Regions from separate parts of the Oerskovia paurometabola genome, predicted to be linked through region 1. Evidence: predicted binding sites of a transcription regulator. Region 1 holds the regulator's gene; each other region holds the start of a gene.
What was found. Region 1 encodes HspR, which represses chaperone genes until heat shock. Its sites were predicted from a motif close to AAGTTGAGTCNNNNNGACTCAACTT; they were not measured.

Region 1 (6,021 bases):
TCGCCGAAGGCTTCACGTCGATGACACGGATGGTGCCGTCGCGCATCACGCTGATGAAGTCGGGGATCCTGTTGCGCATCCGGGCCACGTCGTGACCCCGCAACACCATCGGTTGGGCGGCGATCCGCAGGACCCTCGGGTCGAAGTCCGCGAGCCAGAGCCAGGAGAGCTCTAGCAGGCTCTCGTAGACCACGTGCCGCCTCATCGTCGACGACCAGAAGAAGCCAGAGTAGTTCCGTCGTCCCACGTAGACCGGGAAGTCGCGAACGGGGATGCCCTCGGCTATGCGACGCGCGTCGACGCGCGAGATGTCCGCGGTGACCTCGTCACCGACGTCGGTCACGTAGGTGACTCGAGTGCTGCCCGTTCCGACCGGCATGTCCGGATCGTAGCGCTACGACACGTTGGTGGAAAGGCTCGCCACGACCACGACACCTTGGTGGAAAACTCGCCACCTTAGGTGGAAACCTACAGTGACCGCTCTGCGTGGCTCCCGACGCGCCGACCGTCCCTGGCCGGGAATACCCCGCCCCGCCCCATAGTTGAGCCTAGTGGACTCAAGTTCTGGCCCCCACCGCTTGCGCAGCGGGACGGACCGGCATAACTTGAGTGAAGACGACTCAACCGGCAGTCGGGTGGCGACACCCAGCAGGGGAAGGTCCGGACGTGCGCACCACCACGCGCCGCCGGGCAGGGAACCACCGCGGGCTGCCGCACGGACATCGCACACGTCGCAGCACCAGCAACACAACGGAGGCACGAACATGGCACGAGCGGTCGGAATCGACCTGGGCACCACCAACTCGGTGGTCGCCGTCCTCGAGGGTGGGGAGCCCACCGTCATCGCGAACGCCGAGGGCGCTCGCACGACCCCGTCGGTCGTCGCGTTCTCGAAGACCGGCGAGGTCCTCGTCGGCGAGATCGCCAAGCGTCAGGCGGTCACCAACGTCGACCGCACCATCACGTCGGTCAAGCGCCACATGGGCACCGACTGGTCGGTCGAGATCGACGACAAGAAGTACAGCGCGCAGGAGATCTCCGCACGCGTGCTCGGCAAGCTCAAGCGCGACGCCGAGGAGTACCTGGGCGAGCCCGTCACCGACGCGGTCATCACCGTCCCGGCGTACTTCAACGACGCCGAGCGTCAGGCGACCAAGGACGCCGGGCAGATCGCGGGCCTCAACGTCCTGCGCATCGTCAACGAGCCCACCGCTGCCGCTCTGGCCTACGGCCTGGAGAAGGGCAAGGAGGACGAGCTCATCCTCGTCTTCGACCTCGGTGGTGGAACGTTCGACGTCTCCCTCCTCGAGGTGGGCAAGGACGAGGACGACTTCTCGACCATCCAGGTCCGCGCGACCTCTGGCGACAACCGCCTCGGTGGTGACGACTGGGACAACCGCATCGTCGAGCACCTCATCCAGCAGGTGAAGAACAGCTCGGGCGTCGACCTGTCCAAGGACAAGATCGCGCTGCAGCGTCTGCGTGAGGCCGCCGAGCAGGCGAAGAAGGAGCTCTCGTCCGCGACGAGCACCAACATCTCCATGCAGTACCTCTCGATGAGCGAGAACGGCCCCATCCACCTGGACGAGAAGCTCACGCGTGCTCAGTTCCAGCAGATGACGCAGGACCTCATCGACCGGACCAAGGCGCCCTTCCACGCGGTCATCCGCGACGCCGGCATCTCCGTCAACGACATCGACCACGTCGTGCTCGTGGGTGGTTCCACCCGCATGCCCGCCGTGACCGAGGTCGTCAAGGAGCTCACGGGCGGCAAGGAGCCCAACAAGAGCGTCAACCCGGACGAGGTCGTCGCCGTCGGCGCCGCGCTGCAGGCCGGTGTCATCAAGGGCGAGCGCAAGGACGTCCTCCTGATCGACGTCACCCCGCTGTCCCTGGGCATCGAGACCAAGGGTGGCGTGATGACCAAGCTCATCGAGCGCAACACGGCCATCCCGACCAAGCGCAGCGAGGTGTTCTCGACCGCCGAGGACAACCAGCCGTCCGTGCTGATCCAGGTCTTCCAGGGTGAGCGCGAGTTCGCCCGCGACAACAAGCCGCTGGGCACGTTCGAGCTCACGGGCATCGCCCCGGCGCCGCGCGGCCTGCCGCAGATCGAGGTCACCTTCGACATCGACGCGAACGGCATCGTGCACGTCGGCGCGAAGGACCGCGGCACCGGCAAGGAGCAGAAGATGACCATCACCGGTGGCTCCGCGCTGCCGAAGGAGGACATCGACCGCATGGTCAAGGAGGCCGAGGAGCACGCGGCCGAGGACAAGAAGCGTCGCGAGGAGGCGGAGACCCGCAACCAGGCCGAGGCGTTCGTGTACTCGACCGAGAAGCTCGTCGCGGAGAACAAGGAGAAGATCCCCGCCGACGTCGTGACCGAGGTCGAGTCCGACATCGCGTCGGTCAAGTCCGCGCTCGAGGGCGAGGACGCCGAGGCCGTGAAGTCCGCCCACGAGAAGCTCCTGGCCTCGAGCCAGAAGATCGGCGAGGCGCTCTACGCGTCGGCCGAGCAGGAGCAGGCCGCGGGCGACCAGGGTGCCGCTGACGCGGACGCCGCTGCGGCCGCCGGTGCGACCTCTGCGCCCGACGAGGACATCGTCGACGCGGAGATCGTGGACGAGGACGACAAGAAGTGACGAGCGACGCGCAGGGCCCCGAGGAGCTCGGCTCCGAGGACCAGCCCTTCCACTTCACGGACAAGCGCAAGGTGACCCCGGAGGGGCAGCCCAAGGAGGCTGCCCCCGAGGGGGCCAGCTCCGTGCCCGGTTCGGCCGGGAACGACGCGGAGAGCGACCCGCTGGCCGGGCTCGACTTCGAGCCCACCGGCGAGGCCGGGGACGACGCAGCGCTTCTCGCTGCGCAGTCCGAGGCGGCTGCCCACCTCGACGCCCTCCAGCGCGAGCGGGCCAGCTTCACCAACTACCGCAACCGGTCGCTGCGTGACCAGGAGGCCGCGCGCGTCAAGGGCGTCGAGGACGTCCTGGCCGCGCTCCTGCCGGTCCTCGACGACATCGACCGGGCGCGCCAGCACGGCGAGCTCGACGGCCCGTTCGTCGCGATCTCCGACAAGCTCGACGCGAGCCTGGCGAAGTTCGGCATCGAGCGGTACGGCGTCGTGGGCGAGGAGTTCGACCCGACCGTCCACGAGGCGCTCATGCACCAGGTGGACCCGGCCGCGACGTCGGCCACGGTCAACATGGTCATCGAGCCGGGCTACCGGATCGGCGAGAAGATCGTGCGCGCCGCGCGCGTCTCGGTCGTCGGACCGGAGTAGAGACACAGGTGGGTGCCAGGTCCCGCGGGACCGGGCACCCACCACCCGGGCGCCCGACGGCGGAGCGCACCTTCCACGTGAAGGTGACCTCCGCCGTCGGGCCCCGGGAGCACGACCACTATGGACGTAAGCACCACCACCGGCCCCGGGGCCGGTGAGACCTATGAGAGGAGGCGCCTTGACCGGTCAGGACTGGATCGAGAAGGACTTCTACGCCGCGCTTGGCGTCCCCAAGGATGCCGACGACGCCGCGATCAAGAAGGCGTACCGCAAGCTGGCCCGCACGTATCACCCCGACCAGAACCAGGGTGACGCGAAGGCCGAGGCGAAGTTCAAGGAGATCGGCGAGGCCTACGCGGTCCTGTCCGACGCCGAGCAGCGCCAGCAGTACGACGCGATCCGTGCCATGGCCGGCGGGGGCGCCCGCTTCTCCGCAGGAGCCGGTGGACCCGCCGGCGGTTCCGGCGGGTTCGAGGACATCTTCGGCGGCATGTTCGGCGGAGGCGGCGGCGGGGGAGGCCGCGTCCGGTACTCCACGCAGAGCGGTGGTGGCGGCGGCTTCGAGGACATCCTCGGGTCGATGTTCGGCGGCGGGGCAGGCCAGACCGGCTTCCGCCCCAACGCCGGGTACCAGCGCCCGCAGGCGGGCGCCGACGTGCACTCGTCGGCCACGCTCGGGTTCCGGCCCGCGGTCGAGGGCTCGACCGTCAACGTCACGACCGAGGGCCGCACCATCACGGCCCGCATCCCGGCAGGCGTCCGCGACGGCCAGAAGATCCGGCTGCGCGGCAAGGGACGCCCCGGCGTCGCGGGCGGCGCCCCCGGCGACCTGGTCATCACGGTGCACGTCACGCCGCACCCCGTGTTCTCGGTCGACGAGAAGCACAACCTGCGCCTGACCGTCCCCGTGACGTTCGCGGAGGCCGCGCTCGGCGCGACCATCGAGGTCCCGACGCTCGACGGCAAGCCCGTCAAGGTCAAGGTCCCCGCGGGCACGCCGTCGGGACGCACGCTGCGCGTCAAGGGCAAGGGCGTCAAGACGGCCAAGGCGACGGGCGACCTGCTCGTCACGATCCAGGTCGTCGTGCCGCAGAAGCTCTCGAAGGCCGCCAAGGAGGCCGTCGAGGCGCTCGCCGCCGCGACCGACGGCGAGAGCACCGACGTGCGCGCCGACCTGTTCGGGCGCGCGGCAGAGTAGAGCCGACAGGCACCAAGCAGGACGGTTCCGCAGCACCAGCGAGAGGAGGCAGGGCATGGCCAGGAACGAGGCTCCCACGGGGAGCGAGATCCCGTTCAACGCGTACGACGACGCCCCCGTGCTCGCCATCTCGCAGGCCGCGACGCTCGCCGGGATGCACCCGCAGACCCTGCGCCAGTACGACCGCCTGGGACTCGTGACCCCGCGCCGCACCATGGGGCGCGGACGCCGCTACTCCCAGCGGGACGTCGCCAAGCTCCTCGAGGTCCAGCGGCTCTCCCAGGAGGAGGGCATCAACCTCGCGGGCATCCGTCGCATCCTCACGCTCGAGGAGCAGGTGAGCCGGCTCGAGTCCCGACTCGACGCCCTCTCCGCCCAGCTCGAAGGAGGGCGCGTGTTCGCCGCCGGGGTGAGCGGCGACGTCGTCATGGTGCCGCGCGGGCGGCGGGTGCGCCGCTCGGCGGGGGAGCGGACGGTGGACGCCGGTCGCGGCGGCCAGGTCGTCGAGACCGGCGAGGCACGGGCGCTCGTGCTGTGGCGACCCGGCCGGGGCTCCTGACCTGCGCGGTGGCGTTCGCGCGTCCCGGCAGGAATTCCCGCAGCGCAATTACGTGCGGTCTGCATGACGTAAAAATGGCGGAATTCCGCCGAAGTGAGTGAGGCCTTGCTTCCTATACACAGGCTGCGCGAAGGAATACCGTGAGGGAAAAGCACGGTAGAACGCCCCGCCCTTCGAGCAAGGAGAAGTCCATGAGCAGCCTGATGGAGATGCCCCAGGTCGTCGAGTGTTCGATCGACGGCTGCGGATACAACCACGAGCACGGCTGCCACGCCGGCGCCGTGACGATCGCCGCGCACGGCAGCGAGGCCGAGTGCGCCACGTTCATCCCCCTCACCGCCAAGGGCGGCCTCGAGAAGGTCATCGCGCACGTCGGTGCCTGCCAGCGCGGAGAGTGCTCGCACAACGAGTCGCTCGAGTGCAACGCCTCCTCGATCCGCGTCGGGGCCGGCCCGCAGGGCGCCGACCACGCGGACTGCCTGACCTACAGCCCCCGCTGACCCTCGCGTCCTCCCCCCGACGCGATTCCTCCACGACGCCCCGCTCGTCCCTCGCCGGACGACGGGGCGTCGTGGCGTGCTGGGGGCCTCGCCGGGCGGCCGGAGCGCCCGACGACGGCGTGGTCTAGCGAGAGAGGCCGGGGCGCCTAGCGAGAGAGGTCGTGGAGCATCTTCGCCGCGTCGGCATGCTGCGCGGGAAGAGGCTCGACCCAGATGCGGGGCGGGCGCCGGAGGATCGCCGTCACGCCGAACGTGAGCGCGATGCGTTCGATCCTGTGCCGGAGCTCCGCACGGACCGGCCCGACGTCGGCCGTGCGAGCGCAGAGCGCCGCGTAGATCCCGCCACCGAGCGTCGCGACCGGGTGCCCGAGGCCGAACGTCTCGGTCAGCACCTTGCCCATGGCTGCCGCGCGGGCGACCTTCTGCCAGCCGTCGATGCGTTCGACCGCGACGTCCACCAGGACGAGGCAGTGCGTCGCGG
Region 2 (6,021 bases), 3.6 Mb from region 1:
GGCGTACACCGAGAAGGAACCGCTCGACGGCACGGCCGACGCCATCTCGGCGAGCATCCGCATGACGAGGATGACGAGCAGGCCTGCGACCGCGTACGAGACCAGGACGGCGGGTCCCGCGGTCGCGATCCCCACGCCGCTGCCGAGGAACAGGCCGGCCCCGATCGCGGAGCCCAGTCCCATCATGGTCAGGTGCCGGGTGCGCAGGCCGTGGGAGAGCTGCTCGCCCTCGGGGGCGAGGGGCGCGGTGGGGTGCGCGGCGTCGTCGGGCAGGGAGGGGGAAGCGCTGTCAGGCGTGCCCGACGGCGTAGGTGCGTTGCTCATGGGGGTGCGGTCAGTCCGTGGTCGAGGGGGGTCGCCGAGACGGCGGCCGTTCCACGGTACCCGCACCCCGACGGCGGGGAGTGCGGCCGCTGCGCTCTGCGCGAACCGACCACACCTTGTTGCCCCGAGCGACATACGTTCGAGAGGTTCACCCGTCGACCCCACCCTGGAGGTAGCACGATGAAGACTCTCTACACCGCGGAAGCCCTGGCCACCGGAGAGGGCCGCAACGGCCACGTCCGGTCCACCGACGGGCGGGTCGACCTCGACGTCGCCGTACCCAAGGAGATGGGCGGCACCGGCGACGGGTCCAACCCCGAGCAGCTCTTCGCCGCGGGCTACGCGGCATGCTTCCACTCGGCCCTCCTGGGCGTCGCCCGCCAGCGCAAGGTCTCGGTCGTCGACTCGGCCATCGGCGCGAGCGTCTCGATCGGCCCCCTCGACGGCGGCGGGTACACCCTCGCCGTGCAGCTGGAGGCCAGCCTGCCCGGCGTCGAGCGCGCGGTGGCCCAGGAGCTCGTCGAGGCCGCGCACCAGGTCTGCCCCTACTCGAACGCGACGCGCGGCAACATCGAGGTGACCGTGGCGGTCGTCGAGGAGTAGTCCTGCCTGCCCCCAGCGGGCGGAGCGCGCGTCCTCGGTGCACCGTGGAGGGAGCACCGTCACCGACACCACGAGGAGAACCATGAACGTCGCCCTGATCGGAGCCCACGGCAAGGTGGGTCGCCTGGTCGTCCCCATCCTCAGGGACCACGAGATCGAGGTGAGCGGGATCGTGCGGCACGAGTCGCAGCTCCCGCTCGTCGAGGAGCTCGGCGGCACGCCGTTGCTGCTCGACGTCGAGAACGCCACGACCGAGGAGATCACCGAGGCCCTGCGCGGGCACGACGCCGTGGTGTGGTCCGCCGGCGCCGGTGGCGGGAGCCCGGAGCGGACCTACGCCGTCGACCGGGACGCCGCGATCCGTTCGATGGACGCGGCCGCCGCCGCGGGCGTCTCGCGCTACGTCATGGTGTCGTGGATCGGCTCGGTGCCGGACCACGGTGTGCCGGAGGACAACAGCTTCTTCCCGTACGCCGACGCCAAGCTCGCCGCCGACGACCACCTGCGCGGCACCGACCTGGACTGGACGATCCTGGGCCCGGGCACCCTGACGAACGACGAGCCGACCGGCATGATCACGGTCGACGCGCACGAGGGGAAGACGTCGCGCGGCAACGTCGCCCTCGTCGTCGCGCAGGCCCTGCGCTCGCCGTCGACCGTGGGGCAGTTCGTCCGTTTCGTCGACGGCGAGACGCCGGTCCTGGAGGTCTTCGGCCGCTAGCCCGGTGTCCCCGGGGTGCCGAGAACGGGGTTGAGGTCGTTCTGCCGCCGATACCGACCTCCATCCCGTTCTCGACCGCAGGCAACCTCGTGGTGGGCGAGGGGTCCGGGTCCGGTCGGTGAGACCGGGTCTGGTCGGCGCTGGACGGTCGCCGGGGTAGTACCCGGTGGGGGTACGGTCGAAGGTGCGGCGACCCGCTCTCGTGGCCGCCGCCGAGCCCGTTCAGAGCCCCGCCCGACCCCGAGGAGCCACCGGTGAGCAAGGCCAACCCCACCCGCTGGGAGCAGAAGACCGCCGTGAACCCGTCCCACTCGACCTGGTACGTCGAGCGGTTCCGCGCCATGGCCGCCCAGGGCGCCGACCTCGCGGGCGAGGCCCGGCTGGTCGACGCGATGGTTCCCCGCGGCGCCCGCATCCTCGACGCGGGCAGCGGCCCGGGGCGCGTCGGTGCCGAGCTCGCAGCGCGCGGTCACACCGTGGTGGGCGTCGACGTCGACCCCGTGCTCATCGAGGCCGCCGAGGCAGACCACCCCGGTTCGACGTGGCTCGTCGGGGACATCGCCGAGCTCGACCTTCCCGCGGCCGGGATCGCCGAGCCGTTCGACCTGATCGTGTGCGCCGGGAACGTCGTCACGTTCCTCGCGCCGGGCACCGAGGTCGAGGTGCTGCGCCGCTTCCGCGCCCACCTGGCGCCGGGCGGTCGGGCCGTCGTCGGCTTCGGAGCGGGGCGCGGGTACGCGTTCGACGCGTTCTTCGCCGACGCCGCCGAGGCCGGGCTCGAGGTTCAGCTCAAGCTCTCGACGTGGGACCTGCGGCCGTTCGCCGAGGACGGCGACTTCCTCGTCGCCGTGCTGGGAGCACCTGAGAACTGACGCGTCGCGGTCCGCTCCCGGGGGATTTCACCCCCTCCCGGGTGCTGACGCGAGGGCTCTGCTCCCCCTAGCCTCCGGGGTGTCGACCGAACGACGGTCGCCCCGGCACCGCCGCGCGCGTGCCCGCTCGACGAGGAGCCCTGCCATGACCGTTCGCTTCAACCCGCCCCCGGGCTGGCCCACCCCGCCCGAGGGATGGACCCCGGACCCCCACTGGACGCCCGACCCTCGCTGGCCGGCGAAGCCCGCCGACTGGCCGCTCTGGGTCGAGGACCCCGCAGCGGTCGAACCGACCGAGCAGACCATGGCACTGCCGGTCGCGAGCCTCACCGGTGCGGGAGCCGTGGCAGGCCGTCACGACGGTCGCACGCGGCGCATCGTGCTCGTCGCCTTCCTGTGCCTCGCCTTCCTGGTCGTCGGGCTACTGCTGGGCGCCGTGCCCTCGGGCTCGCGGCTCGCCGCCGCCGAGGCCACCCTGGGCGAGGCGACGGAGGCTCGCGCCGCCCTGGACGAGGACAGCGCGGCGCTCACGACCGCGCAGGACGAGCTGGGCGCCGCTCAGGCCGACGTCACGGCCCGCGAGGAGGCAGCGGTCGCGAAGGAGGCCGAGCTCGCGACCCGCGAGTCGGCCGCCGTGACGGCCGAGGCCGACCTCCAGGCCCGGCTGACGGCGGTCGAAGGACGCGAGGGCGCGGTCACCGCGGCCGAGGCCGACCTCCAGGCGCGGAGCGCGGCGACGGGTCGCTCGGGCACGTCGTCGAGCGCACCGAAGGTGACCACGCCGGACGCGCCCGCCGGGATCGTCGGCGGGAGCGGGGGCGGCGCGGTGTCCTACGCGAACTGCGACGCGGTCCGGGCTGCTGGCAAGGCGCCGATCCGGTCCGGAGACCCCGGGTACAGCAAGAAGCTGGACCGCGACGGCGACGGCGTGGGCTGCGAGTAGCCCCCCGCCACGACGGGGCCCGGTCGGCGCGCCTTCCGGGGTCGTCGGTCGTTCGTCCAGGGCGAACGCCGACCCGGAATTGAGCGGAGGCGACTCAAGTTGTACCGGTCAGAGGTTCCGCACCGACCGAAGGAGTCACCATGACGACCACCCTGACCACCGCCCCCGCGTTCGACCGCGCCCTGCGCGACCTGCTCACCGCCCGCCCCGTGGCAGGCGTCCCGGCCCACGCCGACGTCTTCCAGGACGGCGACGACCTGGTCGCCCGCTTCGACCTGCCGGGGATCGACCCCGCCCAGGACGTCACGGTCGAGGTCGAGGGCCGCAAGCTCGTCGTGCGCGGCGAGCGCAAGGACGAGCGGGCCGAGGAGGCCGAGGGCCGTCGCGTCCGCGAGGTCCGCTACGGCGCGTTCCACCGCGTCGTGACCCTCCCCCAGGCCGCCGACGCGAGCGCCATCAGCGCCCGCTACGACGCAGGCGTCCTGACCGTCACCGTCGCCGGCGTCTACGCCGGCACGACGCCGCAGCGCATCGAGGTCACGACCTCCGCGTCCTGACGGTCTTCCAGACCTCCCCGCCGCAGGTCACCCCCCTTCGGCCGGCGGCGCGGTGAGTCGACGGGCCCGGATGCGAGAGCACCGGGCCCGTCGTGCTGTCCGGGGCCCGTTCGACACGTACGGCCGGTGCGCCGGTCGGGCCCGAGTCTTCAGGCCGCCGCCCCCGGGGCGTCGTCGTCGGCGACCATCGCCGCGCTCCGTTCCCACAGCTCGGCCGCGAGCCGCGGGTCACCCACGAGGGGATGGGTCGTCGCGACCTTGCGCTTGACGTAGTAGCTCCCCGGCTCCCAGTCGACGCCCGGGGTCGTCGTCGCGAGCCACACGAGGGTGTCGGCCCCCTTGGTCGACGACGTGAGGAAGCGGCTCAGCACCGTCTGGTACATCACGCGCATGCTGCTCGTCGACGTCGCGGCGAAGTTCGTCGCGACCACGCCGGGGTGGAACGACGCCGCCGCGATGCCGGCCGCGCGGTACCGGCGGTCGAGCTCGCGCGTGAACAGGTTCACCGCGAGCTTCGCGTTGCCGTACGCGGTGTTGGGCGCGTAGGACCGTTCGGACTCGAGGTCGTCGACGTGGAAGTCGCTGAAGAGCCGGTGCGCGGCGCTGCTCGTGCTGATGACGCTCGCGTGGCTCTCTTCCAACCGGTCGAGCAGCAGCGTCGTGAGGAGGAACGGCGCGAGGTGGTTGACCTGGAACGTCAGCTCGTGGCCGTCCTCGGAGACCTGACGGTCGGCCATGATGCCGCCCGCGTTGTTCGCGAGGACGTCGATCCGCTCGTAGCGGTCCCGCAGCTGCGCGGCGAGCGCCCGCACCTCGGCCAGGCGTGCGAAGTCCGCCACGAAGTGGTCGGCTCCCAGCTCGCGCGCGACGGCTGCGGTCTTCTCGGGCGAGCGCCCCACGACCACGACCTCGTGCCCGTCCGTGGCGAGCGCCCGGGCTGCCGCCGACCCGATCCCGTCGCTCGCTCCCGTGATGACGATCGTCCTGCGTGCCATGTGCCGTCCCGCCTCGTGTCGTGCCGTCGCCGTGCCCCTCTCGGAGCGTAGACCGCGCGCGGGGGCCAGGCAGGGCGGCGCGGTCGCCGCCCGGGCCGGGCTACGCCGTCGGGCCGGTGTCTCGCGTGAAGCGGTCCCGTAGTCCCAGCGCGGTCGAGCGCCACGCCGCGGCCCGCTTGATCGTCGCGCCCATCTCGCCCTCGTCGACCGGGACGTGCACGACCCGCACGCCCCGCTCGGCCGCGAGCGCGAGCATCGCATCGGTCGACCCGGGGAACGCGAGCTGCAGCAGGACCGACGTCGTGCTCGCCTGCCGCTCCCCCTCGCCGATGCGCCGCTTGTAGAGGATCTCGGTCACGGTCCGCCGCGTGAACGAGCCGCCTGCGGGCGCCGCACCGCCGACCGGCGCCTCGTCCGTGGTGTCGCCCGGCTCCAGGAGACGAGCGGCGTCGTCGGGCAGCGGGACGACGCTCAGGTACAGCGACACGAGCAGCTCCGAGACCTTGCCCAGGACCCAGCCGCGCCCCGGCACGCGCGGGATCACGCGCAGGTACTGCGCGAAGTTCGCCTCGAGCGCGTCGGCCGACAGGCTCGACCACGCAGGCTGCGTGCGCACCTCGAGCACGCGGTCCCAGTCGATCGCGCCGCCGTCGAACCCGACCTCGCGCGGGCCGACGTGCACGGCCCCGAACCGGTCGAGCAGCTCGAGCGGCTTGGTCGCGAAGCGCGGCACCAGCGGGACCTGGCGCACCAGCCCCGCGGCCGAGGCGTCCCAGTGCTCGGTGAGCGGCACGGCCGGGCGCGGGTAGGCGTCGAGGGCGCGACCCACCCAGCCGGTGACCAGGGCGTCGAGGCGCGGCTTCTTCGCGGTCTCCTCGCTGCCGTCGCGCTCCACGCTGCCCGACGGCGGGGCGTCCGTCGCGTCGTCGGCGGCGGTGGCGTCGGCAGTGGCGTCGGCGGTGGCGTCGGCGGCGGTGGCGTCGGTCGGCGCGTCGGCGACGGCCAC
Region 3 (6,021 bases), 3.4 Mb from region 1:
GTGATCTCGGTGTCCCCGGCGAGCGAGCCGTCCCTGGTGCCGTCGGTGTCGTCGGCCCCAGCGGTCCCGTAGGGCGATGCGCGTCGCTCTACGGCGCCGGGCCGGTCAGCCCGGCAGCCGCTCGTCGAGCCACGCGAAGACCTCGTCGAGGAACGCCGTCCGGGCCGGCTCGGGGGACAGCACGAGGTCGTGCGCGCCGCCCTCGATCGCGACGAGCGTCACGTCGTCGCCCAGCCCGGGCGCTCGGTCCTTGATGTGCTGGACGTCGAGCACGCTGTCGGTCGTGACGACCTCGGGGTGCCAGCCCTTGTTCGGCCCGGACCGTGTCGAGGTCAGGACGAGCACGGGGCACTGGACGTGCAGACCGCGAGCGATCTGCGCGTGCCCGCGCCGGATCGCGCGCGCCCAGCCTGCCCGCGCGGGGAAGCCCTCGTGCGGCTTCCAGCCGAGCTCGTAGGTCCACTCGCCGCCGGTCCCGGTGTGCAGGGCCTGCCCGTAGGCGTCGTCGAGCGAGCCCACCACGAGCCGCGGGGCGAAGCGCCCGACGACGTCGATCACCCGGGTGGAGATCACACGGTCGAACCAGGACGAGTTGAGGTCGAACCACGGGCTGTTGAGGACGAGCGCAGCCACCTTGCCGGGGCGGGCGTTGGCCCACAGGCTCGTGACGAGGCCGCCCGTCGAGTGTCCGACGACCACGAGCTCGTCGTGCCCCTCGGCCCGGATCACGGCGGCTGCCGCGTCGAGGTCCTGGGCGTAGAGGCTCAGGTCGTCGACCATGTTGGGGTCCTTGCCGGCCTCGGTCCAGTGCGCGAGCGACCGGCCGTACCCGCGCAGGTCGACCGCGTAGAACGCGTAGCCGTGCTCCTCGAAGGCGTCGCCCAGGTGGGTCTGGAAGAAGTAGTCGACGAACCCGTGGACGTACAGCACGGCCCGGCGGCGTCGTGCGCCCTCCGGGCTCGTCGCCTTGCGGACGAGCGTGGCCGTGTCGCCACCGGGGAGGTCGAGCGTGCGGGCGACCCAGTCGGGTCCGAGGACGTCCTGCTGCCAGCCGTGCGTCATGGTGCTGCCCTTCGCGCGCGGACTCGGGCGGTGCCGCGGTGCCGCCATTGTCCACTGCGGGGGCGGGCCTGTCAGAGCGAGCGTGATCCCTGGGTGTCGCTCGCCCTGACCGGACGTGCCGTGGCTCAGGCGGGCGGGGCGAGGCCTGTCGGGGGCGACGGCGGGACCGGGGGAGCCGGGGGTGCTGCGGGCGGGGCGGGGCGCACGTCCTCCCGAAGGCGGGTCGACTCGTCCATCTCCGAGTCGTCCACCTGCTCGGTCCCGGGGTCGGTGACCTGCGCGGTCCACGTCTGGGCGGGCGCGACGGGGGCGCCGGACGAGGCGGCCGGAGCGGGCGGGGCGGGCGGAGCGCTCGGCGGGCCGTACGGGTGCGCGGCGCCCTGGGGCGGTGCCGGTGGCTGCGCGGGGTACGCCTGGTACGCCTGGTACGGCGGCTGCCCGCTCGGGACCACGTGGGGCTGGGCGGGCGGGACGGCGTGGCCCGGGTACCCGTTCGGCGCGGGCTGGCCGGGGTACCCGGCCGGCGCCTGCCCCGGGTAGCCGTCGACCGGTGCGCCGTACCCGTAGGGCTGCGGCGCGGGCACCTTCTTGGGGCGCAGCAGGAGCCACGCGACGACGCCGATCACGACGAGACCGACCAGGACGACGGCGAGGACGAGGAGGAGCAGGATGCTCATCGCGGGCCACCGTCCGGCGCCGTGGTGCGGTCGGTATGGTCCGGTGCGATGGTGGCAGGAGGTTCGAGCCGTCGTGTCTTCACGCCCCACAGCATCCCGTGGATCGACGTCGGTGAGAAGGGGGTGCCACCCGTTGGTACCCGGACCTGACGCCGCATGGCTGACATGACGGACAGAGTTGAGTGGAATAGGCTCAAGTCAGGCCCTGTTGTTCCAGGTAGACCCAGACCCTGAAGTATCCGGAGACCCCATGGACACCAAGTTCACCACCATGTCCCAGCAGGCCATCGGCGAGGCCATCCAGACCGCCTCGGCCGCCGGCAACCCCCAGCTCGAACCCGCCCACCTCCTCGCCGCGCTCCTCACGCAGGAGGGGGGAGTCGCCGTCGGGCTGCTCGACGCCGTGGGCGCGAACGCCCAGGCGATCGGCCAGAAGGTGCGCGCGGCCCTCGTCGCGCTGCCCACCGCGAGCGGCTCGGCCGTCGCCCAGCCCACCGCGTCGCGCAGCACGTCCGCCGCGCTCGACCTGGCCTCGAAGGAGGCCCAGGGCATGGGGGACGAGTACGTCTCGACCGAGCACCTGCTCATCGGGATCGCCGCGGGCTCCTCGCCCGCCGCGCAGATCCTCGGCGACGCCGGGGCGAGCGCCGACGCGCTGCGCTCCGCGCTGCCCGCGGTCCGTGGCTCGGGCCGCGTGACGAGCCCCAACCCCGAGGGGACCTACAAGGCGCTCGAGCAGTACGGCCAGGACCTCACCGCGGCCGCGGCCGAGGGCAAGCTCGACCCCGTGATCGGGCGCGACTCGGAGATCCGCCGCGTCGTGCAGGTCCTCTCGCGCCGCACCAAGAACAACCCCGTCCTGATCGGTGAGCCCGGCGTCGGCAAGACGGCCGTCGTCGAGGGGTTGGCCCAGCGCATCGTCGCGGGCGACGTCCCCGACTCGCTCAAGGGCAAGAAGCTCATCTCGCTCGACCTCGCGGCCATGGTCGCGGGCGCCAAGTACCGCGGCGAGTTCGAGGAGCGCCTCAAGGCCGTCCTGGAGGAGATCAAGTCCTCAGACGGCGAGGTCGTGACGTTCATCGACGAGCTCCACACGGTCGTCGGTGCGGGTGCGGGCGGCGAGGGCGCCATGGACGCGGGCAACATGCTCAAGCCCATGCTCGCCCGCGGCGAGCTGCGCCTGGTCGGTGCGACGACCCTCGACGAGTACCGCGAGCACATCGAGAAGGACCCCGCCCTCGAGCGCCGTTTCCAGCAGGTCTTCGTGGGCGAGCCCTCGGTCGAGGACACGGTCGCGATCCTGCGCGGACTCAAGGAGCGCTACGAGGCGCACCACAAGGTGACGATCGCCGACTCGGCGCTCGTGGCCGCCGCCGCGCTGTCCGACCGCTACATCACGGGCCGCCAGCTCCCCGACAAGGCGATCGACCTGGTCGACGAGGCCGCGTCGCGCCTGCGCATGGAGCTCGACTCCTCGCCCATCGAGATCGACGAGCTCCAGCGTGCCGTCACGCGCCTGGAGATGGAGGAGGTCGTGCTCTCGGAGTCCGACGACCCCGCCTCGCGCGAGCGCCTCGAGAAGCTGCGCGCCGACCTCGCGGACCGTCGCGAGGAGCTGTCCGCGCTGACCGCGCGCTGGGACGCCGAGAAGGCGGGCCACAACCGCGTCGGCGACCTGCGCGCCAAGCTCGACGAGCTGCGCGTCCAGGTCGAGCGGGCCATCCGCGAGGGTGACCTCGAGACCGCGGGCCGCATCCAGTACGGCGAGATCCCGCAGCTCCAGGAGCAGCTCCAGGCCGCCGAGCAGGAGGAGGCGTCGATCGACAGCGACGAGTCCGCCACCGCGCCGCAGGCGCCCATGATCGCCGACAAGGTCGGCGCGGACGAGATCGCCGAGGTCGTCTCCGCGTGGACCGGCATCCCCGCGGGCCGCATGCTCCAGGGCGAGTCCGAGAAGCTCCTCCACATGGAGGACGTGATCGGCAAGCGACTGATCGGCCAGAAGGCAGCGGTCGCGGCGGTCTCGGACGCCGTACGGCGTTCTCGTGCGGGCGTCGCCGACCCCGACCGCCCCACGGGCTCGTTCCTGTTCCTCGGCCCCACGGGCGTCGGCAAGACCGAGCTCGCGAAGGCGCTCGCGGACTTCCTGTTCGACGACGAGCGCGCCATGGTGCGCATCGACATGTCGGAGTACAGCGAGAAGCACAGCGTCGCACGCCTGGTCGGTGCCCCTCCGGGGTACGTCGGCTACGAGGAGGGCGGCCAGCTCACCGAGGCCGTGCGGCGCAGGCCGTACTCGGTCGTGCTGCTCGACGAGGTCGAGAAGGCGCACCCCGAGGTGTTCGACATCCTGCTGCAGGTGCTCGACGACGGCCGGTTGACCGACGGCCAGGGCCGCACGGTCGACTTCCGCAACGTCATCCTGGTGCTGACGTCGAACCTGGGCTCGCAGTTCCTCGTGGACCCCATGCTCGACGACGCGGCCAAGCGCGAGGCCGTCATGTCGGCGGTCCGGTCGAACTTCAAGCCGGAGTTCATCAACCGGCTCGACGACGTCGTGATCTTCGACCCGCTGAACCTCGACGAGCTGGGGCGGATCGTGGACATCGCGGTCGACCGGCTCGGCGAGCGCCTCGCGGACCGTCGCCTCACGCTCGAGGTCACCCCGGCCGCGCGCGAGTGGCTCGCGCTCGAGGGCTTCGACCCGGCGTACGGTGCGCGCCCGCTGCGCCGCCTGGTGCAGCGCGAGATCGGCGACCGCCTGGCGCGCAAGCTCCTGGCGGGCGAGGTCGCGGACGGCGACACGATCGTCGTCGACCGGTCGGTCACCGAGGGCGAGGGGCTGGAGCTGACCGTCCAGCGCTGACGCCGTCCGCGGGGTGGCGCGCCGTCGGGCTGGAGCTCCTCCTGCCCGACGGCGCCGCTCACCTCGCGGTGGAGGGCCCGGTCCCGGAAGGGGCCGGGCCTTCGTGCGTCCCGGCGACGGGTGAGGTGTTCGTGCCATCGGCTCCGGGGCAGCGCGCCCCGCGAGATCGGGCCGGTTGTCGCTTCGCTCGACATAAGGCGACAACGGGCCCGATCTCGGGCGGGGCGCACAGACGCCCGGTCCTACCGGGCGCCTGGTTTTCACCCGCGGTGTCGGGGCATACTGGGCAATCAGCCCACATTCCACCGACGGAAGGTCGCTCGTGCCGCCGGAGTCCCCGTTGCCCGACCGCCTTCCTCAGACCCGCGCCGCGCGCCGCCTCGCCGAGCAGGCCGCCGCCTCGCCGTCGCGGGCGCAGCGTCGCCGGCGGCGCGCCGAGGCCGTCCGGCACGCCCGCTCGACCGGTACCACCGGCTCCACCGGCAGGGCGCGCGGACCTCGTGGTCTGCCGCAGGTGGCGGTCGTGACCCTCGGCCTCGTGGGCGGGCTGCTCGTGGTCCCGGCGACGCAGGAGCTCGGCGGCGAGGGACCTGGCCTCGAACCGATCGGTGCCCGCTGGGACGCCGCGCTCGGCCGGGGGGACGACCGCGCCAGCCGCAGCGCGGACGGGCGCGAGCCGCTGCTCGCCCAGGCGGGCAGCAGCGGAACCGCCGGGACCGCCGGGAACGCCGCGCAGCAGCCCGGCGCCGCCGCCGAGCAGCCCACCGCCGCGGCCCCGGCGCCGGAGCCTTCCGCCGACGAGGCCCCGGTCCCGGCACCCCCGCCCGCCCCGGAGGCCCCCGCGGCACCGCCCCAGCAGGGCGCGACCGGGCCCGAGGTCCAGCAGGTCCAGGAGCGTCTCCAGGCACACGGGGCCACGGTGCCCGCCGACGGCGTGTTCGGGCCCGGGACCGACCGCGCGCTGCGCACGTTCCAGGACGCGAACGGCCTCGAGCCCGACGGGGTCGCCGGCCCCGCGACCCGGGCCGCGCTGCTCGCCGACCCGACCACGACGCCAGGTGCCACCGGGAGCGCGGGGGGAGCGACGTCGTCGGGCGGGGGAGACACCGCGGGCGACACGGCCGCCGCCCTCGCGCTCGTCAACACGCACCGCGCCGCCGCGGGCTGCCCCGCGCTGCGCGCCGACGACCGGCTCGGGCGCGCCGCGACCCTGCACGCGCAGGACATGGTCGCGCAGGGGTACTTCAGCCACACGAGCCTCGACGGTCGGACGTTCGGCGACCGCGTCACGGCCCAGGGCTACGCACGACCGGGCGGCGAGAACATCGCCGCCGGGCAGAAGACCGCCCAGGCCGTGGTCGACGCATGGATGGCGTCCGAGGGGCACCGTGCGAACATCCTCAACTGCGACTTCAC

Region 2: the regulator HspR is predicted to act here: its motif matches at 3,540-3,564, upstream of JOD48_RS01975 (Hsp20/alpha crystallin family protein).
Region 3: the regulator HspR is predicted to act here: its motif matches at 1,915-1,939, upstream of clpB (ATP-dependent chaperone ClpB).

What each region holds. Positions count from the first base shown of each region.
Region 1 is NZ_JAFBBV010000001.1:3,997,436-4,003,456, reverse strand. It holds gene JOD48_RS17830 (TnsA-like heteromeric transposase endonuclease subunit) at 1-379, opposite strand, end outside; gene dnaK (molecular chaperone DnaK) at 765-2,645, shown strand; gene grpE (nucleotide exchange factor GrpE) at 2,642-3,283, shown strand; gene JOD48_RS17815 (DnaJ C-terminal domain-containing protein) at 3,462-4,481, shown strand; gene JOD48_RS17810 (heat shock protein transcriptional repressor HspR) at 4,537-5,040, shown strand; gene JOD48_RS17805 (DUF1540 domain-containing protein) at 5,232-5,540, shown strand; gene JOD48_RS17800 (hypothetical protein) at 5,687-6,021, opposite strand, start outside.
Region 2 is NZ_JAFBBV010000001.1:440,054-446,074, reverse strand. It holds gene JOD48_RS02000 (amino acid permease) at 1-324, opposite strand, end outside; gene JOD48_RS01995 (organic hydroperoxide resistance protein) at 505-927, shown strand; gene JOD48_RS01990 (SDR family oxidoreductase) at 1,010-1,648, shown strand; gene JOD48_RS01985 (class I SAM-dependent methyltransferase) at 1,903-2,520, shown strand; gene JOD48_RS19365 (excalibur calcium-binding domain-containing protein) at 2,666-3,463, shown strand; gene JOD48_RS01975 (Hsp20/alpha crystallin family protein) at 3,604-4,020, shown strand; gene JOD48_RS01970 (SDR family NAD(P)-dependent oxidoreductase) at 4,170-5,015, opposite strand; gene JOD48_RS01965 (hypothetical protein) at 5,116-6,021, opposite strand, start outside.
Region 3 is NZ_JAFBBV010000001.1:602,686-608,706, forward strand. It holds gene JOD48_RS02690 (cation diffusion facilitator family transporter) at 1-72, shown strand, start outside; gene JOD48_RS02695 (alpha/beta hydrolase) at 106-1,062, opposite strand; gene JOD48_RS02700 (hypothetical protein) at 1,188-1,739, opposite strand; gene clpB (ATP-dependent chaperone ClpB) at 1,990-4,605, shown strand; gene JOD48_RS02710 (CAP domain-containing protein) at 4,928-6,021, shown strand, end outside.